DNA from 2 places in the Alteriqipengyuania triglochinis genome. Region 1 is predicted to be linked to the other one. Evidence: predicted binding sites of a transcription regulator. Region 1 holds the regulator's gene; the other holds the start of a gene.
What was found. Region 1 encodes LexA, which represses DNA repair genes until DNA is damaged. Its sites were predicted from a motif close to GTTCCNCNCTTGTTCT; they were not measured.
Positions count from the first base shown of each region.

Region 1 (16,021 bases):
GGGTGGTGGTGACCACCTTCGCCTCCAACGTCGCGCGCCTCCATACGCTGGGCGAGATCGCCAAGGAGACGGGGCGCGAAGTTGTGGTCGCCGGCCGTTCGCTCGACCGGATCATAGAGGTCAGCCAGGCCAACGGCTACCTCACCGATTTTCCCGATCGGGTTGACTGGAACACCGCGATGAACATGCCGCGCGGCAAGGTCCTGATCGTTGCGACCGGCGGGCAGGGCGAACCGCGCGCCGCGCTGGGCCGGATGGCGGACAAGAACCATCCGCTGGAACTGTCGCGTGGCGATGTGGTGCTGTTCTCCAGCCGCCAGATCCCCGGCAACGAGATTGCGATCGGCAAGGTGATGAACCAGCTGGCCGAGCGCGGGATCGAAATGGTGACCGATCGCCAGAGCATGATCCACGTTTCGGGCCATCCGGGGCGCCCCGAACTGCAGGCACTCTACGAATGGCTCAAGCCCGAGATACTGGTCCCGGTCCATGGCGAAGTGCGCCACATGCAGGAACAGGCGCGGCTCGGCCTTGCCGAAGGTATTCCGCACGCCGTGTTCCAGAAGAACGGCGATATCGTGAGCCTTGCGCCGGGCGAACCGGGCAAGATCGGCCAGGTGCCGACCGGCCGCCTCGTGCTGGACGGAGACATCATCGTGCCCGCCGATGGCAGCGCGGTGACCGAGCGGCGACGTCTCGCCCGCGATGGCGTGCTGATCGTCGTGGTCGGCTCCAGCGGCAAGCCCCAAGCGAAGCCCGAGGTGACGATGCGTGCGCTGGGCATGCCGCTGGACGAGGACTTCCCCGATTTCGTTGCCGAGGCGACGCGTGACGTGCAGGAAGCGCTGCGGCGGCTTCGCGGGCGCGATGCGAAAGACGCCGGTGCCCGGCAGGAGGCTGTTCGGCTCGCCGCACGCCGGGCCGCCAATCGCTGGTCCGGCAAGCGCCCGCAGGTGCAGGTCGTGATGGTGGAGGACTGACGTGAGCCCTTGGTCGATCCTGGCGATCTACTTTCTGGTATGGATCTTCGTCGCCTTCGTGATGCTGCCCTTCGGAGTCCGCACGCACGAGGAGATGGGGCTGGAACTGACGCCGGGGCAGGCTGAAAGCGCGCCCGCCAATTTCCGGCCGGGCAGGCTCGCCCTGCGCGCGGCCGTGATCGCCGCATTTCTGACCGCGCTTTGGGTGATGAACTGGGAGCATGGCTGGGTCACCCGCCATGCTTTCGATTTCCTGCTGCCGCCGGGACAGCGGGGCGACTAGCTGAAGGCTAGCTCGTCCGCAGCCGTTCCAGCGCCTGCGCCATCGCGACGTAGAGCTTGCCGACTTCCGAGCCGAGCAGCGTCACTGCCAGCGCATTGCCATCGCGGGTGGAGAGCAGCGTGCGCAGCATCGCCTCGAAATCGTGGATATAGCGGTTCACATGGGCGCGGAAATCGTCGTCCTCGTCGTACAGTTCGGCAATCTCGCGGGCCTGACGATTGTCTAGCAGGCGCACCGCGCGGCGGGTGAAGACCCCGCGATCGCCGCGCAGGTAGCTTGCCCAGGCGATGTCAGACACCTCGCTCGAAAGCGATTTCGCAATATCGATGGCGTTCGAATTGAGGCTTTCGGTGATGAGCGCCACGCGCCGGGCGAAGTCGTTGTCGACCTGTTCCTCGGCCCGTTCGCGCGCGACAGAGACACGGTTTTCGAGATTGCCTGCCAGTTCGTTCACCAGCGATAGCTGGTCGCGCAGCTGGCGGGCGGCGTCGCGGGCCGCCTGCGCCGACCGCTCGGTCGCCTTGCGCAGTTCGTCCAGCGCTTCGTCGGCCTGCGCACGAATGGCGGAACCGACCGCGTCGGCGGCATTCTCGCCGATCCGGGCCCCGATATCGCGGCCATCGTCGCTCGCGTACCGGTCGAGAGCCCTGCGTGCCTTATCGGCGGCGCTTTCCAGCTGTTCCACCGCTTCGGAAATCCGCCGGGTGGTTGCTTCGGACACCACTCCTGCTTCCTCGTCCAGCAGGGCGAGCGAGGTGCGCAGCGAAGCGATGTTCTCGGTCATCGTGTCGCGCGTTTTGGCCAGGCGATCGTCGATCCGGTCGGCGACGCTGAAGATTTCCTCGCCCTGGTCGCGGGTCTCTACGATGTATGCAGAGAGGCGTTCGCTGCGCTCCGCGCCTTCGTCGATCGTCCGCCGCAGCTTGTCGCCGCTTTCGCGCAGGGCCGCCAGCCGATCCTCGGCGGCTTCCATCGCGCCCGGCAGTACCTCGCGGCTGTGTTTCGCGCTCGCCTGGATAAGTTCGAGCAGCCGGACACCCGCTTCGGTCGCTTCCTTCAGCGTATCGTGCAGCGCGTCGAGCTGGCTGCCCCCGCTGGCGAGACGTTTCTCGATAGTGTCGGTCGCATCGAGCAGGATGTCGCGCGACGAGGAGGCGTTCGCTGCGATGTCGGCAATGCGATCGCTCGCCTCGGCCAGCCGATCGGCAGCGGAGGTGCTGTCTTCGGCAATTTCGCGCGCGACCGCCCGGTGCTTTTCGTGCCGTTCTTCCAGTGCGGTGTCGATGGCGGTGAGGCGGGCCTCCAGCTCGCCCAGCGCACGTCGCTCCAGATCTTCCATGCTGGTGCGCCGTTCGGAGACCCACTGGCCGAAATCCTTGTCGCGCGCGCGCATCGATTCATCGATCGCGACGGCTTCGTCGCGGAGCGAAGCGAGGCGGTCCTGTGCGGAGCCCATCGCCTTTTCGTCGATCTCCTGCACCTCGCCGATGGCCTCGGCCAGCCGTTCGCGCAGCGTCTCGATCCGCGCCTGCGCAGCGGCGAGGGCTTCCACCTCGCGCCCGTCGAGCTCGCTGCGGAAGCTTTCGCTCTGTTCGCGCAGCGTGGTGAAGCGCGCATCGGCCATGGCCTCGAGCTCGGAAACGCGATCGCCGAGCGTGGTCAGCGTCCGGTCGACCTGAGAGCGGAAATGATCCACATGCCGTTCGCCCGCCTCGCCGAATTCATTGAGCTTTTCGAGCCCGCTGCTCAGCCCCTCGAGCGCGCCCTGCGCCCGCTCGCCGACGGAACCGACCGCATTGGCCGCGTCGCGCGAGGCATTGGTGATCACCGGCAGGTGGTCGCGCAGGCGCGCCATGTTGCCCAGCGCGGTTTCGGAGACCCTGGCGATCCGTTCGACCTCTTCGCCATTCTCGGCCACCAGCGCCTCGATCCGGTCGGCATTCTGCGACAGGCGCGAGGCAGCGACGCGTCCGTGCGATTCCAGCTCGCGCGTCTGCTGGGTCAGGAATTCGCGGGCGAGGCCCAGTTCGCGGTTGATCGTGACCAGCCGCGTTTCGAGTTCGGCAACGTCGCCCGCCGCGGCTCTGGCGGCTGCACGGAACCGGGCGCTCTGGCGGCCGAGGCGCTGGCTCGCGGCGAACCACGCGAACAGGATGAGCAGCGCGGGCACCGACCATTCGGCGATCGCCGCGCTCCAGCCATCGGGGCCGAGCGATCCAAAACTCGCGATCCCGCGCGCCATGATGAACAGCACCGTCCAGCCGAGCAGAGCAAGCAGCGCAATGGCGGTGGCGATGGGGCTGGCGAAGAGGGGCATCCGCTCGGCAGCAGGGTCGTCCCCGCCCACAAACCACTCTTCATCGGAGTGGATGGGGCCCGTGTCCGCAGCTTCCGGCACATTGTCGCCAGCGCTGGTGGCGCCGTTTTCCTCGACTGCCCTGATAGACGAATTTCCGGTCATATCCCGCGACCTATCACCTTTCCTGCCCCGTTAAACCCCGCCTTAACCCTCCGGTCCATAGGGAAGAGCTTATGGCCATCGAAAATGCTGCCTTTACCGCGACGCTCGCCGCAGCCGCGGGGGACGATCCGGAGCTCCTGACCGAGCTGCGCGGAGCGTTTCGCGATAGCCTGGCCCAGCAGATCGATCTTCTGCGCCGGTCGCGCTGCGATGGCAATTGGCTGATCGCGGCCCAGCGGATCAAGGGGCTGGCGGCAAGCTTCCATGCGGGGGAACTGATCGTGCTGGCGCAGGGCGCGATCGATGCGGCACCCGGCGATCCCGTCGCCCTGCGCAAGCTCGGCGGCTTCCTGGCAGATTTCGACCGAGTTTCGGCCGCCTGACCGGATCTCGGGCCCTGTCCAACCCTTGGACGGAGGCTGTTTTTCCCTAAATCGCCTAGCGAAAACCACGTAAGCGGGCATGCATGGCGCATTCGCTTGTGCTAGATGCCTGCGCCAGTCGGTCAGGGATAATTTGCCCTTAACGATAACGGGCTAAGCAGGGACGGTGATAGACGGCCAGATGACCAGCGTGCCGGACAGGATCCCGGAGACGATGCGCGAAGACCAGCCGGTCGGCGCGGACCTGCGTGCCGAACTGGCGCGCGGGGACATGGCGCTGTCCACGCTCACCCCGGTCCTGACCCATTTCCTCAACACCCAGGATCGTTCGCTGTTCAGCGATTCGATTATCGCCCGCGTGCGGGGCATGCTGCGAAGCGCCTCGTTCCGCCTGCTGCGCGTCGAAGCGGAGGAGATCGGGGCGAACGATGTGTTCGTCTATGCCGAGGCCCGAACCGACGCCCTCGCGGAGGAACTGGCACGCCATGCCTCCTTCCTCGGCCATTGCCACGCGCTCGCCATCGAATGGCAGCTGGCCGACCGGCTGCGCCGCCGTAACGGGATCGATCCGGTGCTCTCGCCCCTGCTGCAGTCGTTGATCGGGTCGGACGAGGCGGAACTGGCGGATGCGGCGATGGGCACTCTGGCTGCGCAGGCCCGCTTCATCGAACAGCAGAAGCGGATGGAGATGCCGCTCGCCGAGCTACCCGAAGACCAGTTCGTCAACATGGTCGGGGTCTGGTGCCGCCAGCGCGAGGATGTCGATGAAGATCTTGCGACCAGGGTGGAGGATCGCATCCGCCGGATGCGCGCCGAGAGCGAGCCACGCCTCTCCCTGCTGGATCGCACGGTAGCGGGCTTGCGCGCGCGGGCGGGCGCCGCCCTTTCGCTGGCCCATGCCGGCGCGGCGGTGTTCCTGACGGCGCTGGCGCACAAGGCCGGGCAGGAACGCGATGTCGCCGTGGTTTCGACGAATGATCGCCAGCTCGTCCGCTTTGCTCTCTCGTTACGCGCGGCGGGGCTCAGCGCGGCCGAAGCGCGCGCGCAGCTGCGCTGCCTCCACCCGGACGCGAGCATGCCCGCAAGTATCGAACGGGTCGGTTCGGCGGATGCCCGGGCACTCCTGGAATCATCGCCCTACGGGCATGTAGAGTAAGCCGACATGCCACAGGACGAACAGACCTACATCGCGCGTGCGCGCACCGATGCGAAGGACCGGCTGATCGCGGCCGACGAACCGCTTGCTGCACTTCAGCGTCGCTGCGGCGGGGAGATTCCCGGAACGATCGCCATACCCGAACTGCGCGAGCAGGTGCGCAAGGCACGCCGTACCAATCTGCGCCTCGGCCGGACGATCCATGCCTTCGACGGTTCGGACCGGATCAAGTCCTGGATGGAGATCATCCCTGCCGACGAGGGGACGCAGCCCGATGCCGACGGGTCTTCGGGCTGTTCCATCGGCATCGTCACGTGGCAGGCTGCGCCCCCGCCGATCGAGCGGGACGACGATGCCGCTGCGCGCCGCGACGCGATCGACGATGCTCTTGCGGAACTGCACGCCCGGCTCGACCCGCAGCAGCGCGTGCTGACCGTGCATACGGAGGCGGAAGACCTCCAGCCGCTCTACAGGCGCATGAGCGCAAATCTGGGTCAGCCGTGGACCGATTTCGTCAATATAGAGGGAAGTCAGCACGCGCAGCCATTGCACTGGCGGCTGATCGACCAGGCGCGCGTTTCGATTGAGGACAGCCCGCGTAACTGGACCGTACGCCTGATCCCGCTGGGCGAGCCGAACCCGGGTTCGCAAGGCTTCGAGCTGTATCTGATCGCCAACCGCGCATGGGTGCGGCGCGAGCAGCGCCGCGACCGGCGGGCCGACGATGGCGCATCGGTCGGTCGTGATCTCACGCCGATCCTGCGCCAACCGATCGCGCGCATCGTGGCCAATGCCGAGACCATCCGTTCGCGCCTCGCCGGACCCTTGGGGGACGAATACAGCGATTACGCCCGCGACATCGTCAACGCAGGCCAGCACCTGTTGTCCCTGGTCGACGATCTGACGGATCTCGAAGTGGTGGAAGCCGACGGGTTTCGCGCTGCGCCCGATCCCATCGATCTGGCGGACGTCGCCCAGCGGGCCGCGGGTATCCTGGCGGTTCGCGCGCAGGAAAAGTCGATCGGGATCGCAGCGCCGCCTGCCGGCCAGAGCCAGCCTGCGATCGCCGAGTTTCGCCGCGTCCTGCAGGTCCTGCTCAATCTTATCGGCAATGCCATTCGTTATTCGCCCGAAGACTCGACCATCACGATCTCGCTCGGCGAGGAAGGGGGCGAGGCAAAGGTTTCGGTGACCGACGAAGGCCCGGGGCTCGATGCACAGGCGCAGCGGATCGTGTTCGACAAGTTCGAACGGCTCGGCCGCGGCGATGGTGGCGGGTCCGGGCTGGGACTTTACATTTCCAAGCGCCTCGCGCAAGCGATGGGGGGCGACCTCACCGTCGATAGCAAGCCGGACGAGGGCGCGACCTTCACGCTCACGGTGCCAGCCGGACGCTGACAGCAAAAAGGCCGCAGCTTTCGCCGCGGCCCTTTTTTACATCATATCGCCGTGGATCAGCGCTTGTCCACCGGCACGTAATCGCGCTGCGTCGGCCCGGTGTAGAGCTGGCGCGGACGGCCGATGACCTGGGCGGGGTCCGAAATCATTTCGTTCCACTGCGCCACCCAGCCGACGGTACGAGCAAGGGCGAACAGCGCGGTGAACATCGTGGTCGGGAAGCCGATCGCCGACAGGATGATGCCCGAGTAGAAATCGACGTTCGGGAACAGCTTCTTCTCGATGAAGTAGGGATCGTTCAGCGCCATCTCCTCCAGACGAAGCGCGGTTTCGAACACCGGATCGTCGACCTTGAGCGCGTTGAACACTTCGCGCACGGTTTCCTGCATCACGGTCGCGCGCGGATCGTAGTTCTTGTACACGCGGTGGCCGAAGCCCATCAGGCGGAACGGATCGTCCTTGTCCTTCGCACGCTCGATATAGTGCGGGATCTTGTCGGGCGTGCCGATCTCGCGCAGCATGTTGAGCGCCGCTTCGTTGGCGCCGCCGTGGGCGGGGCCCCACAGGCAGGCAATGCCCGCCGCGATGCACGCGAACGGGTTCGCACCCGACGAGCCGGCGAGCCGCACGGTGCTGGTCGAAGCATTCTGTTCGTGATCGGCGTGGAGGATGAAGATCCGGTCCATCGCCTTCTCGACCTCGGGGATCACCTCGTATTCCTCGGCCGGAACACCGAAGGTCATGCGCAGGAAATTGCCCGTGTAGCTGAGCGAGTTGTCCGGCTGCAGGAACGGCTGGCCGATCGAGTACTTGTAAGCCCAGGCTGCGATCGTCGGCATCTTCGCGATCAGGCGGTGGCTGCTGATCTTGCGGTGCTCGGGATCGGAGATGTCGGTGCTGTCATGGTAGAACGCGGACAGCGCGCCGACCACGCCGCACATGATCGCCATCGGGTGCGCGTCGCGGCGGAAGCCCTGGTAGAACTGGCGCAGCTGATCGTGCAGCATCGTGTGCCGGGTGATCGTGTAGGTGAACTCGTCGAGCTCTTCCTGCTTGGGCAGCTCGTCGTTCAGCAGCAGGTAGGCGGTTTCCATGAAGCTGGACTGTTCGGCCAGCTGGCCGATCGGGTAGCCACGGTGCAGCAGCACGCCTTCTTCGCCATCGATGAAGGTCAGCGCGCTTTCGCAGCTCGCGGTCGACTTGAAGCCCGGGTCGTAGGTGAACTTCCCTGTCGAGCCGTAGAATTTGCGGATATCCATGACCTCGGGGCCGCAGGTGCCTTCCAGCACCGGGAAGTCCTGGGTCGTGCCGCCGATTTCCAGTTTTGCGTTGGTGTCTGCCATGGAGGTCTCCTTCAATCCTGTGTGCGGTTCGCCGAAACAGCCTGCGCTTCGATCCGCGCGAGCGACTCCTCTTTGCCGAGGAGGGCGAGAACGTCGAAAATTCCGGGGCTCGTGGTCGTCCCGGTGAGGGCAGCGCGAAGCGGCTGGGCAAGCTTTCCGAGCCCCAGTTCGAGCCGCTCTGCAAGCGATTTGGTAGTGGCTTCCAGCGCCTCGATTGTCCAGTCGTTTTCGGCCTTCAGACAGGCATGAACCTCGGCCAGACGGGCACGCGCCTCGTCGTCGAGCAGTGCAGCGGCCTTGTCGGTCAGTTCGAGCGGGCGCCGGAGGAACAGGAACCGGGCGTTGTCGGCCAGTTCGTGGGTGTCTTTCGCGCGGATCTTGAGCACGGGCATCGCGCGAGCCAGCAGATCGCGGTCGATCTCGCCCGCCACATCGCCTGCCAGTTCCCCGGCAACAAGGCCCGCAAGACGGGTGTCGTCGGCCTCGCGAATGTAGTGGCCGTTGAGGTTCTGCAGCTTCTTGATGTCGAAGCGCGCGGGGCTGCGCCCCACACCGTCGAGGTCGAACAGCTCGATCGCCTCGGCTTGCGTGATTTCCTCGCGGTCGCCGTGGCCCCAGCCGAGGCGAAGCAGGTAGTTAAACAGCGCTTCGGGCAGAATGCCCAGTTCGTCGCGATAGGCTTCCACGCCCACCGCGCCATGGCGCTTGGAAAGCTTGGCGCCGTCGCTGCCGTGGATCAGCGGGACGTGGGCATAAACCGGATCGGGCCAGTTGCCCTCGATCTCGTGCATCGCGCGATAAATCGGCAGCTGGCGGAAGGCGTTGTTGAGATGGTCGTCGCCGCGGATGACATGGGTCACGCCCATGTCGTGGTCGTCGACCACCACTGCCAGCATGTAGGTCGGCGTGCCGTCCGCGCGCAGCAGGATGTAGTCGTCGATCTCTTCGTTCTTGACCGTCACGCGGCCCTGAACGGCGTCTTCGATCGCCGTTTCGCCGTTCTTGGGCACCTTCAGGCGGACAGTGAAGGGCATGCCCTCCTGTTCCGGGCCGGGCTCGCGGTCGCGCCAGCGCCCGTCATAGCGCATCGGCTGCTTGTTGGCCCGCTGCTCTGCGCGCATCGCCTCGAGTTCCTCGGAGGTGGCGTAGCACCGGTAGGCATGGGCGTTTTCAAGGAGCGTGTTCGCGACCTCGGCATGGCGATCGGCGCGCTGCGACTGGAACACGGTATCGCCATCGAAATCGAGGCCGAGCCAGTCGAGACCTTCGATGATCTTGTCGATCGCGTCCTGGTTGGAGCGCTTCTTGTCCGTATCCTCGATGCGGAGCAGCGCCTTGCCGCCGTGATGCCGCGCGAAGAGCCAGTTGAACAAGGCCGTGCGTGCGCCGCCCAGATGCAGATAGCCGGTCGGCGATGGTGCGAAGCGGGTAATGATCGTGCCGGTTTCGCTTGCCATCGAAGCGCGCTTCCTTTCCATTTCCGTGCATGGCTGCGCAGCACCTATCCGATGCAACGACCCGGGCCGACAGACGATCCGAAACCGGTGCGGATGCGAGCAATGGTGCAGCGCAGCGGCGGCTTTGGCAGGCTGATGGGCGCATGTCCAGCCTGCTCGCAAGACTGCCGCTCGCAGCGGATGGAGCGCTGGGGCGGGCGGGGCTGGAGCGCGGGCCGTGGCTGGTGGTGGCGGTGATCGCAGGCATCGCCATGTGGTTCGCCCTGGCTGCTCCGCAGGCATGGCTGCTTGCCGCTACGGCAGCGCTGGGCTGCGCGGTCTGTGGGGCGATCCTGCTGCGGTTCGGGCGGGTGCCCGACCTCGCGCTGGCGCTGCTCGCGCTGGGGCTGGCAATGGCTTTCGGGATCGGCCTGATCTGGGCACGCTCGGCCACGGTCGGCGCGCCCGCCATCGAATATCCTCAGATACGAACGATCAATGCGCGCATTCTCGAGCGGGAGGAGCAGCCGGCGCGCGATCGTATCCGCCTGGTCGTCGCGGCGCGCGATGCGGAGACCGGCGAGGCGATCAAGCTGAGGATCAATGTGCCGCTGGATCGGGCGCAATCGGACATGCAACGCGGTGCGGTCGTCCGTCTGACCGCTCGCCTGATGCCGCCTGCCGCGCCGCTGGTGCCCGGCGGATATGATTTCGCCCGAACGGCCTGGTTCGAAGGACTGGCCGCGACCGGATCCGCCGTCGGCGAGATCGAGCTGGTCGAACCGGCCCCTCCGGGCTGGGGCGGGATCGCCGGGATCCAGCGGCGGCTTTCCGCGCATGTTCGCCAGCAACTGGGCGGATCGGCCGGGACCATCGCCGCCGCTTTCGCCAGCGGTGACCGGGGGGCCATTGCCGAGGCGGACGAGGATGCGATGCGCGACGCAGGGCTCACTCACCTGCTTTCCATCAGCGGGCTGCATGTGAGCGCGGTGATCGCGGCGTCCTACATCCTTGCGCTCAAGCTGCTGGCGCTGTGGCCGTGGCTGGCCCTGCGGGTTCGGCTGCCGGTGGTCGCGGCCGCGATCGGGGCGCTGGCAGGAGTAGGATACACGCTGCTCACCGGCGCGGAGGTGCCGACGGTGCGCAGCTGCGCGGCGGCGGTACTGGTGCTGATCGCGCTCGCCCTGGGGCGCGAGCCGCTGACCTTCCGGCTGCTGGCGGTGGCGGCGGGCCTCGTGCTGCTGCTGTGGCCGGAAAGTGTTGCGGGGCCGAGCTTCCAGATGAGCTTTGCCGCCGTGCTTGCGATCGTGGCGCTGCACAACAGCGCGCCCGTCCGCGCGTTTCTGGCCCCGCGCGAAGAGCCCTGGTGGATGCGCCCGGTGCGCGGCGGAGCGATGCTGCTGGTGACCGGCTTCGTGATCGAGATCGCGCTGATGCCGATTGTCCTGTTCCATTTCCACCGGGCCGGGATGTACGGCGCGTTCGCCAACATGATCGGCATTCCGCTGGTAACCTTCGTTTCGATGCCGCTCATCGCCCTCGCGCTGGTCGCCGACATCGTTGGCCTCGGCGCGCCGGCCTGGTGGCTGGTGGGCAAGTCGCTGGACCTGTTGCTGGGCATTGCGCATTTCACCGCGAGCCAGCCTGGTGCGGTCAAGCTGGCGCCGCATATGGGCGGCCTTGCCTTCTTCGCGTTCGTGGCGGGTGGCTTGTGGCTCGCGCTGTGGAGCGGCCGCGCCCGGTTCTGGGGGTTCGCGCCGGTTGCCGTCGCGACCATCCTCACCATCGCGACGCCGCGGCCCGATGTGCTGGTCTCGCGCGACGGGCGTGACGTCGGCATCCTCGAGGATGGCGAGCTCCTGACATTGCGGGAGAGCCGGTCTTCCTACGCCACCGATACGCTGGCCGAGCTGGGCGCCATGGACGGCCCGCCCGTCCCGCTGGCTCAATGGCCGGGTGCCCAGTGCAGCCCTGAATTCTGCGTCGCGAGCGTCGAGCGGGAAGGGCTGGTCACGCACCTGCTGCTGGCACGCGGTCGGGAATACGTGACCGAGCGCGACCTTGCCGCAGCCTGCGCGCGGGTCGACATCGTGGTGGCGGACCGCTGGCTGCCGCGCAGCTGCCGGCCACGCTGGCTCAAGGCCGATCGGCGGATGCTCGATAAGACGGGTGGTCTCGCCATTCGCTTTGCTTCACGCGAGGTCGAGACGGTGGCCGAAGGGCAGGGCGCCCATGGCTGGTGGCACGGGCAGGGCGGCGTGGAGCGCGAACCGAGGTCCGCGCCCCGCACCGGCAATCAGTGATAGCGGCGCAGCAGCCCCGCCAGCTTGCCCTGAACCTGGACTGCGCGGCTGTCGTAGACCTGCGGCTCGTAGCTCGCGTTGGCGGGGTCGAGGCGCACCCGGCCGCCTTCGCGCCAGAGGTACTTGAGCGTCGCTTCCTCGTTCTCGACCAGCGCGACCACGATGTCGCCATCGCGCGCGGTGTCGGACTTGCGGATCAGCGCATAGTCGCCATCGAAAATGCCGGCCTCGATCATTGAGTCGCCGGACACTTCCAGCGCGAAGTGCTCGCCCGGGCCGAGCAGGGCTGCGGGGACGGGCAGGCTCTGGTGATCCTCCAGCGCCTCGATCGGGGCACCGGCGGCGATCCGCCCGTGGAGCGGTATCTCGATGACATCGTTCGCCGCCTCGGGCAGGCTGGCGGGTACGTTGGTGGTGCGCGCCCCCGCATCATTGGCGGCCTTGGGCATCGAGCCGGCGACCGCGCTCTCGGGCAGTTTCAGCACTTCGAGTGCGCGTGCCCGGTTCGGCAGGCGGCGGATGAAGCCACGTTCTTCCAGAGCGGAAATCAGCCGATGGACGCCCGACTTGCTCTTGAGGTCGAGCGCATCCTTCATTTCCTCGAAAGAGGGCGAGATGCCGGTATCTTCCAGACGCTCATGAATAAACCTGAGCAATTCATGCTGTTTTGCCGTCAACATCGCGTGCACTCTCCGCGTAACCTGTTCGCACAAACGCGAACGAATGCGGAACAATTAGGCAACCCTTTTTTCCAAGTCAAGCATATCCGCCACTTTCCAGCAGGTAGCATGGAACCGATGCTCCCGCTGCGGATGCTTGTGCCTGCGCAGCCCGGTCGACCAGCAGCTGGGCATGGGCGAGCGGAAGGAGGGCGGAACTGTCCTGCACCCCGGCCGGAACCACGCCCGCGCCGGTCCACGACGCGCGCATGAACTCGCGCCTCGTGCCTCCGCGCGGCAAGCTTTCTGCCAGCGGCATCGAGATGGGGCGGGGCAGGCAATGGGCGGCCCCGGCAAGCTTGCGGATCGCGGGTGCCATGAACAGGAAGCCGGTGACGAAGCTGGACACGGGATTGCCCGGCAGGCCGAGCACCACCGTCTGCCCGCGCGTCGCGACCAGCAGCGGCTTGCCCGGCTTGATCGCCACCCGCCAGAAATCGAGCGAAAAGCCCGCCGCTTCGAGCGCCGGCTTGACGAGATCGTGCGGCCCGACCGATGCACCGCCACTGATCACCACCAGCGCGGCATCTTCGCTTGCGGCAAGGATGGTGCGGGTAATCTCTTTCGCATCGTCGGACACCGGGCCGAGCCGGCGCACCATGGCCCCGGCCTTGTGCGCCATCTCCCCCAGCATGGCGCCGTTGGTCGACGGGATCTGATCTGCCGTGCAGCTGGCCGGATCGGCGCATAGCTCGTCGCCACACTCGATGACCGCCACGCGCGGCGCATCGTACGCGACCACGTCGCCCACGCCGCCTGCACGCGCGAGCGCGATCTGCGCGGAGCCGATGCGCGTGCCGCGCTCCAGCAGCGTATTGCTCGCCGCGAAATCGAAGCCCGCACGGCGGATGTAAATTGGCGTTGGCGGCTCGGTCGCGAAGAGGCGATCATCCTCGAGCCGCGCATTTTCCTGGATGAGCACGGCGTCGGTATTGAGCGGCATCCGTGCACCGGTCGAGATGCGCACCGCCATGCCGTTGCTCGCGACCTTCGGAAAGGGGGCGCCCGCGCGCGATTCTCCGACAATATCCCACGGGCCGTCGCCCGCCGTCGCGTAGCCGTCCATCGCCGAGAGGTCCGCGGCGGGCTGGCCGCGGCGCGCGATGACCGGCTCGGCAAGGAAGCGTCCGGCGGCGTCTTCCACCGCAAGGCTCTTCGAGGCACGCGGTTCGAGCAGCGCGAGCAGCCGAGCCTGGGCGTCCTCCAGTTCCAGCGGCGCACTCATGCCGGTACCCCGTCCGCGTGCCAGTCTCCCGATTTGCCGCCGGTCTTGGCCAGCAGCCGGACCTGTTCGATCACCATGCTCTTGTCGAGCGCCTTGGCCATGTCGTAGATCGTCAGCAGCGCGATATTGCAGGCAACCATCGCCTCCATCTCCACGCCGGTCTTCCCGGTGAGCGAGGCGGTCGCGGTGACTCGCACGGCGTACTCTTCAACCGTGCACTCCACGCTCACGCTATCGAGCGAGAGGGGATGGCACAGCGGGATGAGCTCGCCGGTCTTCTTGGCGGCCATGATCCCGGCGATGCGCGCGGCGGCGAGAACATCGCCCTTGGGCACGTTGCCATCGCGAATGGCAGTGAGCGCGGTTGCGTTCATCGCGATCCGCCCCTCGGCCACTGCCGTCCGCGCGGTTTCGCGCTTGCCGCCGACATCGACCATGCGCGCGGCACCGTTTTCGTCGAGATGGGTGAGGGCGCTCACATCATCGCTCCCGCGTGGCCCCTGACACACCTGACACAGTGTCCAGGGGAGAAAAACCTGCCCCTGCGGATTGCGCCTGAAGGCAGGCGGTACGGGCGGGATGTGGGCTGAAATGCAGTCATCCGCCGAACATGCCACGGGCGTCGGCTGTAGGACAGCCTCAGCGTATCAGCAGGTCGCGCGTTGCGGCTTCCACATCGGCCTGTCGCATCAGGCTCTCGCCGACGAGGAAGCCCTTGGCGCCCGCCGCTTCGAGCCGGGCGCAGTCGGCGGCGGTGGCGATGCCGCTTTCGGAGATGAGGAACGCGCCTTCGGGCGCGAGCGGGATCAGCGCCTCGGTGGTGGCGATGTCCGTTTCGAAGCTGCGAAGGTCGCGGTTGTTGATGCCGATCAGCCGCGACTTGAGCGTGTGCGCGCGCTCCATCTCGGCGGCGTCGTGGACCTCCACCAGCACGTCCATATCGAGTTCGAGCGCGGCCGCTTCGATCTCGGCTGCCTGCTGGTCGGTGAGTGCGGCGACGATGATCAGGATCGCGTCCGCACCCATCGCGCGGGCCTCGCCACACTGCCACGGATCGACCATGAAGTCCTTGCGCAGCGCGGGGAGGGCGCAGGCTTTGCGCGCGGCGATGAGGTAGTCGGCGTGGCCCTGGAAATAGGGCGCGTCGGTGAGGACCGAGAGGCAGCTTGCGCCCGCAGCGGCATAAGCCTGCGCGTGTTCGGCGGGCTGAAAATCCTCGCGGATCAGCCCCTTGGAGGGCGAAGCTTTCTTGATTTCTGCGATCAGCGCGCGGTGACCATCCGCATGGGTCGTGCGTAGCGCAGCCTCGAACCCGCGCGGCGGGGCCTGCGCGGTGATTTGCGCTATCAGTTCGCTGACTTGCGTGGCGGACTGCCGCTCTCGCACTTCGTCGCGCTTGGTGGCGCAGATTTCTTCGAGTTTGTTCATATCAAACTATCGTCACACCCGCGAAAGCGGGGGCCATATGGCGGTGGTGCACATTCGACGGGCTCATCTGGATTTCCGCCTTCGCGGGAATGACGAAAAAGGGAAGGCCGCGAGTCACTTCGCCAACGCGATCCAGCGCTCAAGGAGCCGCTGCGCGCCACCGCTGTCGATCGCTTCGGCAGCAGTAGCCACCCCGTCTTTCCAGTCCTCGGTCTCTCCCGCCGCGATCAGCGCGGCGGCGGAGTTGAACAGCACTGCGTCGCGATACGGCCCCGGCGTTCCTTGCAGCAAGGCGCTCAATGCCTTGGCGTTATGCTGCGGATCGCCGCCGCGAATGGCTTCGACCGGCGCGTGTTCGAGGCCCGCCATGCCCGCATCGACGCGCTTCATCGCGAATTCGTGGCCGCTCACGTCCGCCATCTCGTTCCCCGCGGCGAGGCTCAGCTCGTCGAGCCCTTCATCGCCCGAAACGATCAGCGTGCGTTCGGTGCCGAGGCGCGCGGCGGCCTCGCCATAGATCGGGACATAGCCGGGGCGCGCGATGCCGATCAGCTGGCGCTTCACGCCCACCGGGTTCGACAGTGGCCCCATGAGGTTGAAGATCGTGCGGCGGCCCAGTTTCTTGCGGATCGGCTGAATACGCCGCATCGCCGGATGGTGGTTGGGCGCGAAGAGGAAGCAGATGCCGATCTCGTTCAGCGTCTTTTCCGCCGTGCGCCCGGCGGCTTCCATGTCGAGGCCGAGCACCTCCAGCGTGTCCGCCACGCCCGAGAGCGAGGAGATAGCCCGGTTTCCGTGCCGCGCCACCGGCACGCCGCAGGCCGCGACCACCAAACCCACGGCGGTCGAGACGTTGAGCGTGTGGTGCCCGTCGCCGCCGGTGCCGCACACGTCGATCGCATTGTC
Region 1 is NZ_BAAHNC010000001.1:179,146-195,166, forward strand. It holds gene ACYQ0L_RS00935 (ribonuclease J) at 1-980, shown strand, start outside; gene ACYQ0L_RS00940 (DUF1467 family protein) at 982-1,263, shown strand; gene ACYQ0L_RS00945 (coiled-coil domain-containing protein) at 1,271-3,724, opposite strand; gene ACYQ0L_RS00950 (Hpt domain-containing protein) at 3,796-4,107, shown strand; gene ACYQ0L_RS00955 (hypothetical protein) at 4,289-5,263, shown strand; gene ACYQ0L_RS00960 (sensor histidine kinase) at 5,270-6,661, shown strand; gene ACYQ0L_RS00965 (citrate synthase) at 6,718-8,004, opposite strand; gene gltX (glutamate--tRNA ligase) at 8,016-9,461, opposite strand; gene ACYQ0L_RS00975 (ComEC/Rec2 family competence protein) at 9,605-11,743, shown strand; gene lexA (transcriptional repressor LexA) at 11,737-12,423, opposite strand; gene ACYQ0L_RS00985 (molybdopterin molybdotransferase MoeA) at 12,500-13,687, opposite strand; gene moaC (cyclic pyranopterin monophosphate synthase MoaC) at 13,684-14,166, opposite strand; gene trpC (indole-3-glycerol phosphate synthase TrpC) at 14,327-15,115, opposite strand; gene trpD (anthranilate phosphoribosyltransferase) at 15,230-16,021, opposite strand, start outside.

Region 2 (16,021 bases), on a different contig from region 1:
ACAGCGCCGCCTTTTCGGCCCGCAGCGCAACGATCTTGGCGACGAGGTCGCGCGTGTCGATGTCGGTCGTGCCGTCGGCGCGGTGGAAGCTCGCCATGAACAGCTTCTCGCGCGCGGCGCGGTTTTCCATGGTCGGCAGCAGCGGCTGCTGCGTGGTGTTCTGCAACGCGATCGCGAACTTGCCGGGCTGGCCTTCTTCCTCGGCCAACTTGGCGGCGGAGGTGATGTCGCTTTCGGACAGGCCTGCCAGTTCCTCGCGGCTGTCGAAGAACACCGGCTGGTCGGCCATCGAATTGCGCGCTTCCTGCGCGAACTCGGTGGTCACGGTCGAAAGCTCGGTGTTGATTTCCTTCACCCGCTCACGCTCGGCATCGGTCAGCTCTGCGCCCGCATGGACCATGCTCTTGTACGTTTCCTCGAGCAGCTTGGAATCTTCCGGCAGCATGCTCATCGCGGCGCGGTTGTCGTACACCGCCTTGACCCGCGCGAAGAGTTCGGGGTTCAGCGTGATGCTGTCCGAATGCGCGGAAAGCTTCGGGCTGATTTCGGTATTGATCTCGTCCAGCCGGTCGTTGGTGTTGGTCCCCGTCAGATGGAAGAAGACCGCCGACACGCGGCCCAGCAGACGGCCCGATTTTTCGAGCGCGACGATCGTGTTGGAAAAGGTGGGCGGCTCGGGATTGTCGATGATCCGCTGGATTTCATGCTTCTGGACCGCCATCGCCTTCTCGAAAGCGGGCATGTAGTCGTCTTCCGAAATCGCATCGAAATCGGGCGCCTTGAACGGCAGCGTGCTCTCGAGCTCGAAGTAGTTTACGCCTTCGAGATGGTCTTGCGTGGTAACGTCGGTGTTATCCTGGGCCATGGCCGCTCCGTGAAATCCGCCGGCCAGGGCAAGGCTCGCGGCGGTGGCTAGAAGGATGCGCATAGGGCGTGTTCTCCGGTGTTGCTTCAGATCAGAAATCTGCGTCGGCTCATGGCCTAGCAGCGGCCACTTGAACAGTGGCTGGTAGGATGTTCAGGTTCTATTCGGTCGATTTGGCCGGGGCCTCGGTTCCCCCGCCCGCCTGCGCCTTTTCGCGGACGGCGGAGGCCGCTTCGCCCAGCGCCTGCTTGTTGACCGTGACGATGCGCGGGCGTCCGCCGTCGCGATCGACCACCAGCCAGACCGAGCCCAGTTTCACGAACGCGCCCTGTTCCGGCACGACGGTGAGCGCGTCGAGATCCACCTCGCGCAGCAGCGCCAGCACATCGTCGTCGAACACTTCGGCAAAGGTCGCGTCGATATCTTCCGGCGCGGTCAGCTGCTTCCGGTTACCCTGGGCATCGATGTAAAGCAGCGGGAGGCCGGTCTGGTCGAGGATCGCCGCCTTGTCGCGGGCCCTCGCCGCGGCGCGGATCGAGGCGAACGCCCTGTCGAACTGGCTCGCGGTGGTGCCGGTCGCGCAGGAAATCGCCCCGCCATCGGCGCTATCGTTGGCGAGGTCGAAGCGCTCGTCGCGCGTGTCCTGTTCCTGCCACACCAGCAGCAGGCAATTGTCCTGCCCCTGCGCGGGGCGGGCCCGTTCGGGAGCGCTCGCACCGGTATCGGTCGCGACGCGGGTATCGGGAGGTGTCTCGCGGTTGGCGGCCTCGGTCGCCGGGGAGCAGGCGCCAAGCGCGAAGGTGCCCAGCAGGCTGGCAGTGAGCCTGACGGTCCTAGCCGGGACGGACATCCGCATAATTCGCCTCGAGAAAGATCTGTTCGCGTCGGTTCGACCGGTGGACCAGTCCGCCCGCGACCTGTCCGTCGGCGAAACGATAATCGAGTTCCTGGGCAATGCCGTCATAATCCGCTTTGGCGATCGCCCGGTTCAGGGCCGGGCTGTTGCGTTCAGATAGGGTGCCTTGGCCGACGTTGTAGGCGAGGTCGACCAGGGCATCGAATTCGTGCTGGTACAGCTTCAGGTCGCCGACCACGTTGGCCACCGCCTGCTCCGCCTTCTCCAGGTCCGCTCTCAGGAAGGCCATCGCCTGCTCGCGGGAAATCCTGTCGCCCACCTTCAGATTGTCTTCCGGCAGTACCAGGTGCCCGATCCCCACGGTGGGGTAGCCCGCGACATCGCGATAGACGGTCAGCCTCATGCCCTCTTCCTGCGCCAGCGCGCGATGCATCTTTTCACTGGTGGTGAGCAGGGCGGCATTCATGCGGGTGAAGTTGGGGTTGGTCTTGAGATTGGTCTCGTAAGACCAGCTCTGGACATCGCTGTCCGTGTTCTCGGGGTTGTGAGCGCCCAGCGTGCCTGCGGCGACCGAGACCGCGGCGAGCGCGATCGGTGTTCGCCGCATCAGCCGCCGGTGCAGGCGACGGCGCTTGCCGGGACGCTTTTCCGCACGCTCTTCGCGCATGCGGGCGCGGTTCTCGCGCTGGCGGCGCGCGATCGAGGGGCCGGAATGGGCACGGGGCTGGGCTGGGGAAAGGGCAGGACTGCTCATAGCAAGCGTGCACGACGGTTGCCGTCCTGCCCGTTACCTGCCTGTGCTGTCGTCGCCATGGGGGCGGTCATCCCTGTTTCTCCTGTTGCATCGCTCGCCTTTGCGAGTCGTATGATGCGGGCGACGAGGTGCGCATCTAGGGGGAAGGGGGTGCGCGCCATCGTCGCCTACACCCTTACAATGGATGGGCCCGATGAAAGGTCCGCAACTCGTCCTTGCTTGTTAACGCTTCGTAGTATCCTGATTGGAAACAGGGATTTACGGACTTTTCCCTCTGGGGCGCGTCACAGAGGAAATTCGACGATCGGGTCGTACTGCGCGCCGCCCGCGTCCAGCGTGCTTTCATAGAGATGGAAGCTCCCCACCGGCCATGGCGGCAGGGCGAGCCGTCCGTGCGACGCCAGCCAGCCCCCGATCGGCCCGGTCGAGGCGTTCATCCGCGCGATGGTGACATGCGGCACGAACTTGCGCGTTTCGGGCGCGAGTCCCGCGCTGCGGCATGCGCGTTCGACGCGGCGCTGGAGGATATTGAGCGGCTCGCTCGGCTCGGCCCCGATCCACAGGGCGGTGGCGCGGCCCTTGCGTTCGAAGGTGCCGACACCGCGCAGCTGCAGGGTAAAGGGGGAGAGCCGGATGCGGGCCAGTTCGCTCGCAAGGTCTTCCGCCTGCCGCGCGTCGACTTCGCCGACGAAGCGCAGAGTGAGGTGCAACTGCTCCTCGGACTGCCACCGCGCTCCCTCGACACCCTCCATGGTGTCGATCAGCGGATCGCGGATGGCTTGCGGAGGGCGCAGGGCGATGAACAGGCGGTGCATCGCAGCTCCTGTCCGCCACCCCGCGCGCTGCGTCAAATCCCGGCGGATTCCATCGGCACGACGCGGTTTTCCAGCGCATCGTCGTCGACTGCGCGCACCAGCACCGCGGCAAGGTCGCCGCGCGCGGTGGTGCCGTCGCCCTCGACATCGTCGCCCAGGCGGATGTCGCGCTTGCCGTCGTCGTGGGTCAGCGCGCCGGGGCGGATGATCGCGTAGGGCACGCCCGAGGCGATCAGGTGATCGTCAGCCGCCTTCTTGGCCTGCGCATAGTGGTAGAGGTCCGAGTCCGGATCGGGATCGTCCACGCCGCGCGCGCTCAGCATCACGAAGCGCTTCACGCCCGCCGCCTTGGCCCGGTCGACCAGCGCCTTGGCGCCGTCGCGGTCGACCTTGTCGGTCATGTCGGGTCCGGTCTTGCTGCCCGAACCTGCGGCGAAGATCACCGCGTCGATGCCTTCGCACACGTCTGCCGGAAGGTCGGTCAGGTCGCCCTTGCGGGTGGTGCATCCGGCGGGGAGGGTCGAGGTGTCGGAGCCGTCGCGCACCAGCGCGATGGGCGAGTGCCCCGCTTCGATGAGCTGGGGGACGAGGCGCTGGCCGGTGTGTCCGGTCGCGCCGGAGACGAGTACGTTCATGATATTATCCTTCGAATTTCGTTTCGAAGGATCAGCGGGTGGGCGCGGCAGTGGTTCCGACCGGCTTTCACTCGAGGGCCAAGGCCTGCCGTCGGCGCCAATGGTGCACATGATCGATGAGCGCACGCAGTCTCGTCGGCAGATGCCGCTTGCTGGGATAAAACAGGTAGAACCCGGGTAACGGGGGGCAGAAGGGTTCGAGCACGGGTTGCAGTTCGCCGGTCGCGATGAAGGGGGCGAAGGTGTCGGCCATGCCGATTGTCAGACCGGCGCCTGAACGCGCCATCTTGACCATCAGCGCCATGTCATTGGTCGTCATCTCCGGTGCGACGGAGACCGCGAAGTCTCGGCCGTCCTCGGTAAATTCCCAACGATACGGAGCCAGCTCGACCGATGATCGCCACCCGATGCAGCGGTGCTGCGTGAGCTCGCGGGGATGCAACGGTGCCCCGGCTCCGGCGAGATAGCCGGGTGCGGCCACGACGATTTGCCGCTGGTCGTTGCTGACGGGCACCGCGATCATATCCTGCTCTATCACTTCGCCCAGCCGCACGCCCGCGTCGAAGCCGGCCGAAACGATATCGAACTCGTCGTCGGTCACGAGAATGTCGAGCCGGACATCCGGATGATCGTCAAGGAATGACGCGAGCATGTCCCCGGAGAGAAAGTCCTCGGCAATCGAGGACACTGCCAGCTTCAGTAGCCCTGCGGGTTTGCCTTCATGCGTCGCGGCGGAATGGACGGCCTCGTCGATCTCCGCGAGGGCGGGCGAGATCCGATCGAGCAGCGCTTTGCCTGCATCGGTCAACGCGACGCTGCGTGTCGTGCGGCGCAGCAGCGCTGTTCCGAGCGTGTCCTCCAGCTTGCGGACTGACTGGCTTACCGCCGATCGGGTCACCCCGAGCTGGTCGGCAGCGCCGCGGAAGCTGCCTGCGTGCGCAACCTGGGCAAACACTGCGAGCGCGTTGAGATCGGGTGACATTGTAAAGTCTAGCTTACCAGCGAGTTCACGATTGAGGCAATAGTCGAACCAATCCGGCAGCGCTATTTCCCTTGGCGAACGAGCAAGAGGTCAGGAAAATGGACAAGATCGTACTTATCACAGGCGCAAGCAGCGGCATTGGTGCCGCAACCGCCAAGCTATTGGCCGGGGAAGGCATGACCGTCGTGCTGGGCGCGCGGCGCACCGACCGGCTCGAACAGCTTCGTGAGGAGATTGCCAGCGCGGGCGGCGCGGTCCGCGTGCGCCGGGTCGACGTAACCGACCGCAACGATGTTGCTGCCTTCGCGCAGGCGGCAATCGACGAATTCGGCCGTGTCGACGTCATCGTCAACAATGCCGGCGTCATGCCGCTTTCCCCCATGTCCTCGCTGAAGGTCGACGAGTGGGAGCAGATGGTGGACGTGAACATCAAAGGCGTGCTGTGGGGCATCGCGGCGGTGCTGCCGTCGATGAACGCGCAAGGGGCGGGGCACATCATCAACATCGCCTCGATCGGTGGGTTTTCCGTCTCCCCCACCGCAGCGGTCTATTGTGCCACCAAATTCGCAGTGCGCGCGATATCGGACGGTTTGCGTCAGGAAAACGATCGCATCCGCGTCACCAGCGTGTGCCCAGGCGTGGTGGAGTCGGAACTTGCCGACAGCATCTCGGACGATGCCGCCCGCCGGGAGATGGAGGCTTTTCGCGCCGTGGCGCTACAGCCCGAGGCGATCGGCCGCGCGATCCTCCACGCCATCGTCCAGCCAGCCGATGTGGACACGACCGAGATCGTGGTGCGCCCGGTCGGAAATCCGGCGTAAGAAGGGATCGGACACGATCAAGGTCCGCAAACGCCGGAGCATGCCACATTGCATTTCTCGGGCTGCCTCCCACATGGCTCCCGACTTTGTGGCACGGTTCCGGCGCACATCTGTTGGGTGAAGGAACCACATCCTTGACCACAGTGAACATTTGCGGAACACGCGCCCTATGGCACTTACCAAAATCTCCGTGCGCGGTGCGCGCGAGCATAACCTCAAGGGCGTCGATATCGACCTGCCGAGGGATTCGCTGATCGTCATCACCGGGCTTTCGGGCTCGGGCAAAAGCTCGCTCGCTTTCGATACGATCTATGCCGAAGGGCAGCGGCGCTATGTCGAGAGCCTGAGCGCCTATGCGCGCCAGTTCCTCGAGATGATGCAGAAGCCCGATGTCGAGCATATCGAGGGGCTCTCCCCCGCGATCTCCATCGAGCAGAAGACGACCAGCAAGAACCCGCGCTCGACCGTCGCGACCGTCACCGAGATCTACGACTATATGCGCCTGCTGTGGGCGCGGGTGGGCGTGCCCTATTCGCCCGCGACCGGCCTGCCGATCGAAGCCCAGACCGTTTCCAACATGGTCGACCGGGTGATGGCGCTGCCCGAAGGCACGCGGCTCTACCTGCTTGCGCCTGTGGTGCGCGGGCGCAAGGGCGAATACCGCAAGGAACTGGCCGAGTGGCAGAAGGCGGGCTTCACTCGCGTGCGGATCGACGGGGAGATTTACCCGATCGAAGACGCGCCCACGCTCGACAAGAAGTTCAAGCACGACATCGAAGTGGTGGTCGATCGCCTCGCGGTGAAGGAAGGGCTGGAGACGCGGCTGGCGGACTCGTTCGAAACCGCGCTGCGGCTGGCCGAGGGGCTGGCTTATGTGGACCTCGCCGATGGCGTGGTGCCGGGGCGCGAGGGCGAAGCCAGCGCCGAGGGCAACCTCAAGGGCGCAGGCGTGCCCGCCAACCGCATCGTGTTCTCCGAAAAGTTCGCGTGCCCCGTCAGCGGCTTCACCATCGAGGAGATCGAGCCGCGGCTGTTCTCCTTCAACGCCCCCCAGGGTGCGTGTGCGACCTGCGACGGGATCGGCGAGAAGCAGCTGTTCGACCCGCAGCTGGTCGTGCCGAACGAGGCGCTGACGCTGAAGCAGGGCGCAGTCATGCCGTGGGCGAAGAGCAATCCGCCGTCGCCCTATTACATGCAGGTGCTCTCCAGCCTCGCGAAGGAATTCGGCTTCGACCTGACCACGCCGTGGCAGGAGCTGGGCGAGGATAACCAGAGCGTCATCCTCTACGGCACCAAGGGCAAGCGCGTGCCGCTGACCTTCAAGGACGGGCGCAAGCAGTACACGGTCAACAAGCCGTTCGAAGGCGTGATCGGCAACCTCAACCGCCGCCTGATGCAGACCGAAAGCGCGTGGATGCGCGACGAGCTGGCCAAGTTCCAGACCGCGCAGCCGTGCGAGACCTGCGGCGGCAAGCGGCTGAACGAGAAGGCGCTGGCGGTGAAGATCGGCGATCCCGACAACGCCATCGACATCGCAACCCCGTCGCAGATGAGCGTGGGCGATGCGAAGGTGTGGTTCGAGGACCTGCCCGAGCGCCTGACCGACCAGCAGCAGCAGATCGCCCGCGCGATCCTCAAGGAAATCAACGAGCGGCTGGGCTTCCTCGACAATGTCGGGCTCGACTACCTCAACCTCGACCGCAAGTCGGGCACGCTCTCCGGGGGCGAGAGCCAGCGCATCCGCCTCGCCAGCCAGATCGGCAGCGGGCTGTCGGGCGTGCTCTACGTGCTCGACGAGCCGAGCATCGGCCTGCACCAGCGCGACAACGACCGGCTTCTCGAAACACTGAAACGTCTAAGAGACCTCGGCAACACGGTGATCGTGGTCGAGCATGACGAGGACGCGATCCGCACTGCCGACTATGTGGTCGACCTTGGCCCCGGCGCGGGCGTCCACGGGGGCGAGATCGTGGCGGAGGGCACGCTCAAGCAGGTGCTCAAGAGCAAGAAATCGCTCACCGCGGCCTATCTCAACGGCACGCGCGAGATCGAAGTCCCGGCCAAGCGGCGCAAGGGCAACAAGCACAAGCTGACCGTCCACGGCGCGCGCGCCAACAACCTCAACAACGTCACCGCGTCGATCCCGCTGGGCACCTTTACCTGCATCACCGGCGTCTCCGGCTCCGGCAAGTCGAGCTTCACCATCGACACGCTGTATGCCGCCGCCGCGCGCGAGCTGAACGGCGCGCGGGTGATCGCAGGGCAACACGACAAGATCACCGGCCTGCAATATTGCGACAAGGTGATCGAGATCGACCAGTCGCCCATCGGCCGCACGCCGCGCAGCAACCCGGCGACCTACACCGGCGCCTTCACCCAGATCCGCGACTGGTTCGCCGGCCTGCCCGAAAGCCAGGCGCGCGGGTACAAGCCCGGCCGCTTCAGCTTCAACGTCAAGGGCGGTCGGTGCGAGGCGTGCCAGGGCGACGGCCTGATCAAGATCGAGATGCACTTCCTGCCCGACGTCTACGTCACCTGCGAGGAATGCGGCGGCAAACGCTACAACCGCGAAACGCTGGAGGTGAAGTTCAAGGGCCACTCGATCGCCGACGTACTCGACATGACGATCGAGGATGCGGAAAGCTTCTTCAAGGCTGTCCCCCCGATCCGCGACAAGATGGCGATGCTGAACGAGGTGGGGCTGGGCTATATCAAGGTCGGCCAGCAGGCGACCACGCTGTCGGGCGGCGAGGCGCAGCGGGTGAAGCTGGCCAAGGAGCTGAGCAAGCGCAGCACGGGGCAGACGCTCTATATCCTCGACGAGCCGACCACCGGGCTCCACTTCGAGGATGTGAGGAAGCTGCTGGAAGTGCTCCACCGGCTGGTCGACCAGGGGAACTCCGTGGTGGTGATCGAGCACAACCTCGATGTGATCAAGACCGCCGACTGGCTGGTGGACCTAGGTCCGGATGGCGGTGTGCGGGGCGGGGATATCGTCGCCGAAGGCACCCCCGAAGAGGTCGCCGCGACCGAGGCTAGCTACACCGGGCAGTATCTTAAGCCGCTGCTGGAAAGGCAGTCGGTTCCGGCAGAGTGAGACTGTGATACGCTGTTGGCCTGCCCCGGACTTGATCAGGGGGTGGATAGGGTGCTGAACCTTGGTCCGGATTGCGGTGTGCGGGTTGGGAGATCGTCTTCAATAGGATTCCGAAGCGGAGATGGCTGAAGAGAGTGTGGTACACAGGTGCCTATCTCAAGCCGATGCTAGAGTTAGTGAGTGCGTCGGCAGAATAGGTATGTTGACCGCTATTGGTTGGGAGGCTCTTGGGGAGGGGCGATAAAACTGGCGGATATAGATTTCGATGAATGCGAGGCGCGCTGTCATTGCTAATGAAAGCGTAGAGAGATTTGTGGGAAGACATTTCCCAGCTTGTCTAATCGCCTGTCGATGGATCATCGTCGCTTTCAGCCTTAGACCAGTCGCCAGATATATTTTTCTTACGAGGCCTCGAGTAAGGATTAGATTCTTCATCAACATCCCAATCCACTATTGGCTTGAAGCTTACGACATCGCCCACTTTGAATCTTTGTCTCGCATTTGGGAATAGATTAAAAAATCGTTCTTTTAGATTCTCTAATCGGCGTCTCATACGAAAATTCAGACTTGTTAGCCATATCGTCCATGGCGCTTGCGGTGTAGTTATTCGAGAGGTTGAAAGGCGTATCTCGATTTCTACAGCCTGCCAATTTACATATTTCCCAAATTGACCAACTGGCTCTCCTATTGCGAATATGGCGTGCCGTGCACTAAGAAAAATGTAGTATTTATCATTGTATTTTTTTCCGCTTAGACTAGAATAGGTTACGTTAATTCTTCTTATTAGGCTCATCCCATGGGGTGATCTTTCTTTCGAGAGGGCGTTAAGGAAAAGGGATTGAATTAAAAATGGGCCTAAATTTAGTTTTGAATTTTCGTTAGGGGCTAAAATATCAATTCCGAGCGCGTCAGGCCATGTGTCAGAGAGTAACTTTTGGGGGTGCAATCTGGATTTTGTCCGATCTCGTAGCTCGAAACCGTAGTTACTTTTTAAAATATGTATTCCAGAGGCGACAAATATACTATTTAGAGCGTCTATGTTAATTTGTTCTTTCTTGTGAAAATCTCCAAAGCTAATATATGCGTCTATAGCTGGTCCAAGTCCCTCATTCTTTACAATTATATTGGGGTCGCTTGCTGAGGAATTGACAGCCTCGGGCATTAAAGATTTTTGCCGATCGAGTTTAATTGAGAACTTGGAGTTCTTAATATTCAGGACTGGGCGAACTGATTGCTCCCTGCTTGCGCGTAGTTCTTTTACCGTTTTAGATGTGAGCCAAGCTCCGATCAGTGAAACGGCTAGAGCGAGCAAGCCGACCGAGAGAGTGAATAAGCTCGATAGAAGCTGAGCGGCCTCGCCATTGGTTAATTCGAGACCTTCGGCAATATTCTTGATGATTTCAGTTATCATCGGCCTCTCACTCCTTAGGACAGTCGCGATTCTACCCTGGTATCAGACGCTTTCAACATATGAATAGATTGGCTGTTGTAGGGCTGTCCTACATGCCTCTCCCGCACTAGCCTCCCCGGTCCCCATCCACGAACCCGAGAGGCCGTCCCATGTCCAAACCCTCCCCACAGCACCCCGAGCTTATGGGCGGACCGCCGCTCTCGGCGCGCGTCGCGTATGAGGAGTGGCAACGCCATGTCGACGCGGGACGGATCGGGAAGGGGCCTTCGACCACGCCCGCGCAGCTGCTGCGCCATATGCGCAACGAGGAAGTGCTGCTGGGCAGGGCGGTCTCGGTGACCGTGCATGTGCGGGAGGACTTGCGGGGGCGGTAGGGGTCGCTTGCGACCCCCTCCTCTTCGTCGGCCCGGACTTGATCCGGGCCCGGTGCTTTCCTTCTACTCGTTTCGCTGGAGAGCATAGCGACGCGCTTGCGACTATGTGCGTCAAGAAGAAGCACCGACCCCGGATCAAGTCCGGGGTGACGTTGTAGAGGAGGGGAGGTGGTGACGGCTCAGGGGGAGCGACGCGCTATGCTTTCGCCCGCGCGAACCGTTCCGACCCACACCCCACGTCCGCCCCGCGAGCCGCTGTCCTACACGCGCCTTCGTCTATAGGTGGATCGGTCCCTCACCCCCGATGAAGGACCGCCCATGACCCCGCACGATCACTACACCGCCCCCTTCCGCCCGGCCAGCTCCCGCGCTGCCGCGCCCCGCGCTCAGGTGCCCGATCCGCTCGCGTGCGTGCCGCCCACCGGGACCGACGGCGTGCCGGCGCAGTTCGCCCGCGAGGATCAGGCCTTTTTCCTCGATTGCCTCGCCCAGTGCGGCAACGTGCTCGCCGCGGCGCGGCGCACGGGCGTGTCGCGGTCCACCGTGTACCGGATGCGGCGCTGCTGCCCGCGCTTTGCCGAATTATGGGACGCGGCGCTGCTGCTCGCGCGGCCGCAGGTCGAGGCGGTGCTGGCCGACCGCGCGATCAACGGGGTCGAGGAGACGGTCTATTACCATGGCGAGGCGATCGCCACGCGCCGCCGCTACGATTCTCGCCTGCTGCTCGCGCATCTCGGGCGGCTCGACCGGCTGGCGAACGACTACGCGGCGAGCGATGCGGCGGCGGGATTCGAGATCGGGCTGGCCGAACTGGAAGGCGAGGACGAAATCACCTTCGTCGAAGGCGCACCCGCCTGCGATGCGGATGCGGGAGAGGAGGCGCGCGACGCGGGGGCGGATGGGCGGCTCCGGGGGGACGAGGTTCTTTCGCCCCTGGACACTGTGTCAGGTGTGTCAGGCGAGGGGGAAACGCAGGCTAGCGGCGGCGCCGGTGGGCAATCACATGACGCCCTCCAGCCCCCAGGTCGTACAGGCGTGGAACAGCTGGGTGAGGATGATGAAGCCCATCAGCACGATGCACACGATCCGCCGCTTGCTGAACGCCAGCCACACGAAGGCCGGGAAGTTGAGCAGCATGATCGTGCTCGAAATGGCGAAGGCGGGATGCTCGACAGCCGCCTTCTGCGCCGCGGCGACCTGCTCCGGCCCCTGCGCGCCGAGCATGACGGAGGCGAGCGTCGAGGCGATGTTGATCAGCAGGACGCCGCCGACCACCACGCGCTTCTGCTGCCAGAAGTAGGCGTCGAAATCGGGCCAGAGCTCGGGCTCGTCGGGGAACACCAGCGTCGCGATCAGGTAGTAGCCGCCGATGAGGACGAGGACGGCAAAGATGGTCGCGATCCGCATGTCGAGCACGCCGCGCATCGTCCAGATGATGCTCCAGAACGTGCCGAGGTCGATGAGGACCAGCAGGCCGAGCAGCGGGACCAGCCAGCCGACGCGGACCGCGATCGCGCCTGGGTCGACCCCCGCCTTGCGCCGCGCGCGCAGCTTGAGGATGCGCGAAAAGCCCATCAGCATCTCCGCCACGGCGAGGCTGATGAGCAGTGTGAAGAGTTCGAAGATGTAGTCGAATTGCGGATTCATGCGCGCCCCCCTGCACCGCGTTATCGCGTGCAGGGGCGCGCCGGGCAAGCGCCCGTTTGACCGGCTAGTCGACCAGCGCGAGCTCCACCGTGCCGTGGCCGCGCTGGATCAGGCCCAGCTGCGTTGCGGCGGCGCGCGACACGTCGATCTCGCGCCCGTGGGCATAGGGCCCGCGGTCGTTGATCCGCACGACCACGCTCTTGCCGGTGCGCGGGTTGGTCACACGGACCCTGGTGCCGAAGGGCAGCGTCTTGTGGGCGGCGGTCAGCGCGTTCATGTCGAACCGCTCCCCACTGGCGGTGGGGCGGCCGTTGAACTGGGCGCCGTAGTAGGAGGCGACGCCGCTGCGCCACACGGCAGGCTCGGCCTCCACCGGCGGCTCGAAACTGTCGATGTCGACCGCACGCGGGCCCACGTCGGGGGCGGGCGGCTCGACGTCGAAGCGCGCGAAGCTGATCTCGAAATCGGGGTCGGCAGCTTCGGCCGGCACGATCTCGTCGGTTAGCGCGATGCGGTCTTCGGGCGCGATCTGCGCCACCATCGCCTGCTGGCCGGGCGCATCCTGTGCGATGGCGCCGACCACGGGCAGGCCGAGAATGGCAAGCGCGAGCGCGGGCAGCGCAGCGCGGCGAGGGGGGTGGAAGTTTCCGTCCATGGGGGGAAACTTAGACGCAATTCCCCCCAGCGGAATGGGTCGGACGGCAACTCGCCGTGCTTTCGCCCCATTTGGCCCGATAGGATCGGAACGTTCGCCGCGCTACCAGATTGTTACCGAAAATCAGCCTTCTGGCGCGCGCTGGTCCCGTTTTGCCAGCAATTTCAGGCGCAAGGCGTTGAGCGAAATGAACCCCGCCGCGTCCCGCTGGTCGTAGGCGCCAGCATCGTCCTCGAAAGTCACGTGCGCTTCGGAATAGAGGCTGTGCGGGCTGCGCCGCCCGACGACGAAGGCATTGCCCTTGTAAAGCTTGAGCCGCACCTCGCCCGACACGCGCGCCTGGCTGTGGTCGATCGCGGCCTGCAGCATCTCGCGCTCGGGGCTGAACCAGAAGCCGTTGTAGATCAGCTCTGCATATTTGGGCATCAGCTCGTCCTTGAGGTGCGCCGCCCCGCGATCGAGCGTGATCTGCTCGATCCCGCGATGGGCGCGGGCGTAGATCTCGCCGCCCGGGGTCTCGTACATCCCGCGCGACTTCATGCCGACGAAGCGGTTCTCGACCAGATCGAGCCGCCCGATGCCGTGCTTGCGACCCAGATCGTTGAGCGCCGCGAGCAGAGTGGCGGGGCTCATCGCCTCGCCATTCAGGGCGACGCCGTCGCCCTTCTCGAAGGCCAGCGTGATGTATTCAGGCGTGTCGGGAGCGTCTTCGGGATGGTCGGTGCGCGAATAGACGTAGTCGGGCGTCTCTTCCCACGGATCTTCGAGCACCTTGCCCTCGGACGAGGTGTGGAGGAGATTGGCATCGGTGGAGAAGGGGCTTTCGCCGCGCTTGTCCTTGGGCACCTCGATCTGGTGCGACTCGGCCCATGCGATCAGCGCAGTGCGGCTGGTCAGGTCCCATTCGCGCCAAGGAGCAATCACGGTCACGTCGGGATCGAGCGCGTAGGCGCTGAGTTCGAAGCGGACCTGGTCATTGCCCTTGCCGGTCGCGCCATGCGCAATCGCGCCGGCACCGGTCTCGCGCGCGATTTCGACGAGGCGCTTGGAGATAAGCGGGCGCGCGATCGACGTGCCGAGCAGGTAATCGCCTTCATAACGCGCATTGGCGCGCATCATCGGGAAGACGAAGTCGCGAACGAACTCCTCGCGCAGGTCTTCGATGAAAATGTGCTTGTCGGGAATGCCCATCGCCTGCGCCTTGCGGCGCGCGGGCTCCAGCTCCTCGCCCTGGCCGAGATCGGCGGTGAAGGTGACGACTTCGAGCCCGCGCTCGACCTCGAGCCACTTCGCGATGACGGAGGTGTCGAGACCACCCGAATAGGCGAGGACGACACGCTTGTTCTCGGACATTTTGCTACCCTCTTATGGATCGGAGGGCGGCTAGCAGTGCGTGGTGGTGCACGCAACGCGCATTGCAGACTTCAGCGCAACTGGCTGTCCTTGCTGCCCCGCCGGTTGATCCCGCTGCTGCGGGTGGCTGCATCGCGGCCGGACTGGCATTGCACGCAGCGCTTCACGCCGGGAAGCGCGACACGGCGCTTCTCGGGGATCTCCTCGCCGCACTCGATGCACCACTGCTCGCTCTCGCCGCTCGGCATGCGCGAGCGCGCGGCGCTGACCGCGTCCGATACGGTGTCGTCGATCTGATCCTGTACGGCGCCGTCGCGCGCCCATCCGCCTGCCATCTTTCTATCCTCGTTCCCTGCTCATCCCTTTGAAAATGGGGACGAAGGTCGCGAAAATCAAATGGACGGCGTGCTAGCCCCGCGAAAGCAGCTTTGCTTCCGCCTCGGCGATGTAGTCGCGCGAGTAGGGCAGGGCGTGCCGGTGACGGGCATACTGGATCTGGTAGTTGCACATCGCGCCGCTTTCGAAGGAGGACGCCGCGCCTGCGAGGTAGAAGGTCCACATGCGGTAGAAACGCTCGTCGTACATGGCGATGATCCGTTCGCGGTTGGCTTCGCACTTGGCGTACCATGCGCGCAGCGTGTGCGCGTAGTGCAGCCGCCATGTTTCGACATCGGTGGCGATCAGGCGGCACTTCTCGCTCGCCGCCACGGTCTCGCTCAGCGCCGGGATATAGCCGCCGGGGAAGATGTACTTGCGGGTGAAGGCGTCGGTCGACCCGGGCGATCCCATCCGCCCGATCGTGTGGATCAGCATCGCGCCATCCACCTCCAGAAGCTGGCCGCAGGCACGGAAGAAGGTATCGAACTGGGCCTGCCCGACATGCTCGAACATGCCGACCGAGACGATCCGGTCGTACTTTGCGCCCGCTGCCGCGTGATCGCGATAATCGATCAGCTCGATGCTGACCCTGTCTTCGACCCCGGCTGCTGCCACCCGTTCGCGTGCCAGCGCGGCCTGTTCCTTCGACAGGGTGATCCCGGTCACGTGCACATCGGCGCGGCTTGCGAGGAAGATTGCCATCCCGCCCCAGCCGCAGCCGATATCGAGCACGCGCTGTCCCGGTTCGAGCGCCAGCTTGGCCGCGATATGCGCCAGCTTCGCTTCCTGCGCGTCGGCCAGCGACATGTCGGCGCCGCCGCGCTCCTCGGGCCAGTAGCCGCAGCTGTACTGCATGTGCTCTTCATCGAGCATCAGGCGGTAAAGATCGTTGCCGATATCGTAGTGATGGGAGACGTTCGCGCGCGAACGGACCGCGTTGTTGATCTGCTCCCCCCGGAAGGCGAGCTGGTTGGCGATCTTGCGCAGCGCATGCGGCCGGTCGTAGCGCGCACCCGCTTCCCATGGGCCGTTACGCGCAAACAGGCTGACGAGATCCATCACGTCGCCGCGTTCGATCAGGAGCCGCCCGTCCATGAAAGCCTCGGCCGCGCCCAATGCCGGGTCGAGCAGAATCTCGCGTGGAACCCTCGCATCGGCGAAGCGGACTGCGACATCGGGCGAACCGGTCCGCGCCTCGCCGAAATGTTCGCGGGTGCCATCGGCGAATGTCACATCGAGGGTGCCGGAGCTGATATGTCCGGCAAAGAAGCGGCTCAGCAGCAAGCCTGCGGCTCCGCGCGATCCAGCGTGCTCCGACATATGGGGAGAGCGGGTTTTCTTCAGCATTTTCAATTCTGTCCTAGCGCATGCGTTGCGT
Region 2 is NZ_BAAHNC010000003.1:81,991-98,011, forward strand. It holds gene ACYQ0L_RS10570 (M3 family metallopeptidase) at 1-865, opposite strand, end outside; gene ACYQ0L_RS10575 (hypothetical protein) at 1,026-1,715, opposite strand; gene ACYQ0L_RS10580 (lysozyme) at 1,699-2,475, opposite strand; gene thpR (RNA 2',3'-cyclic phosphodiesterase) at 2,760-3,290, opposite strand; gene ACYQ0L_RS10590 (SDR family oxidoreductase) at 3,323-3,925, opposite strand; gene ACYQ0L_RS10595 (LysR family transcriptional regulator) at 3,993-4,907, opposite strand; gene ACYQ0L_RS10600 (SDR family oxidoreductase) at 5,006-5,728, shown strand; gene uvrA (excinuclease ABC subunit UvrA) at 5,898-8,825, shown strand; gene ACYQ0L_RS10610 (hypothetical protein) at 9,163-10,236, opposite strand; gene ACYQ0L_RS10615 (hypothetical protein) at 10,386-10,610, shown strand; gene ACYQ0L_RS10620 (hypothetical protein) at 11,610-12,257, opposite strand; gene ACYQ0L_RS10625 (septal ring lytic transglycosylase RlpA family protein) at 12,322-12,912, opposite strand; gene ACYQ0L_RS10630 (argininosuccinate synthase) at 13,036-14,265, opposite strand; gene ACYQ0L_RS10635 (DksA/TraR family C4-type zinc finger protein) at 14,337-14,600, opposite strand; gene ACYQ0L_RS10640 (class I SAM-dependent methyltransferase) at 14,674-15,963, opposite strand.
Region 2: the regulator LexA is predicted to act here: its motif matches at 5,873-5,888, upstream of uvrA (excinuclease ABC subunit UvrA).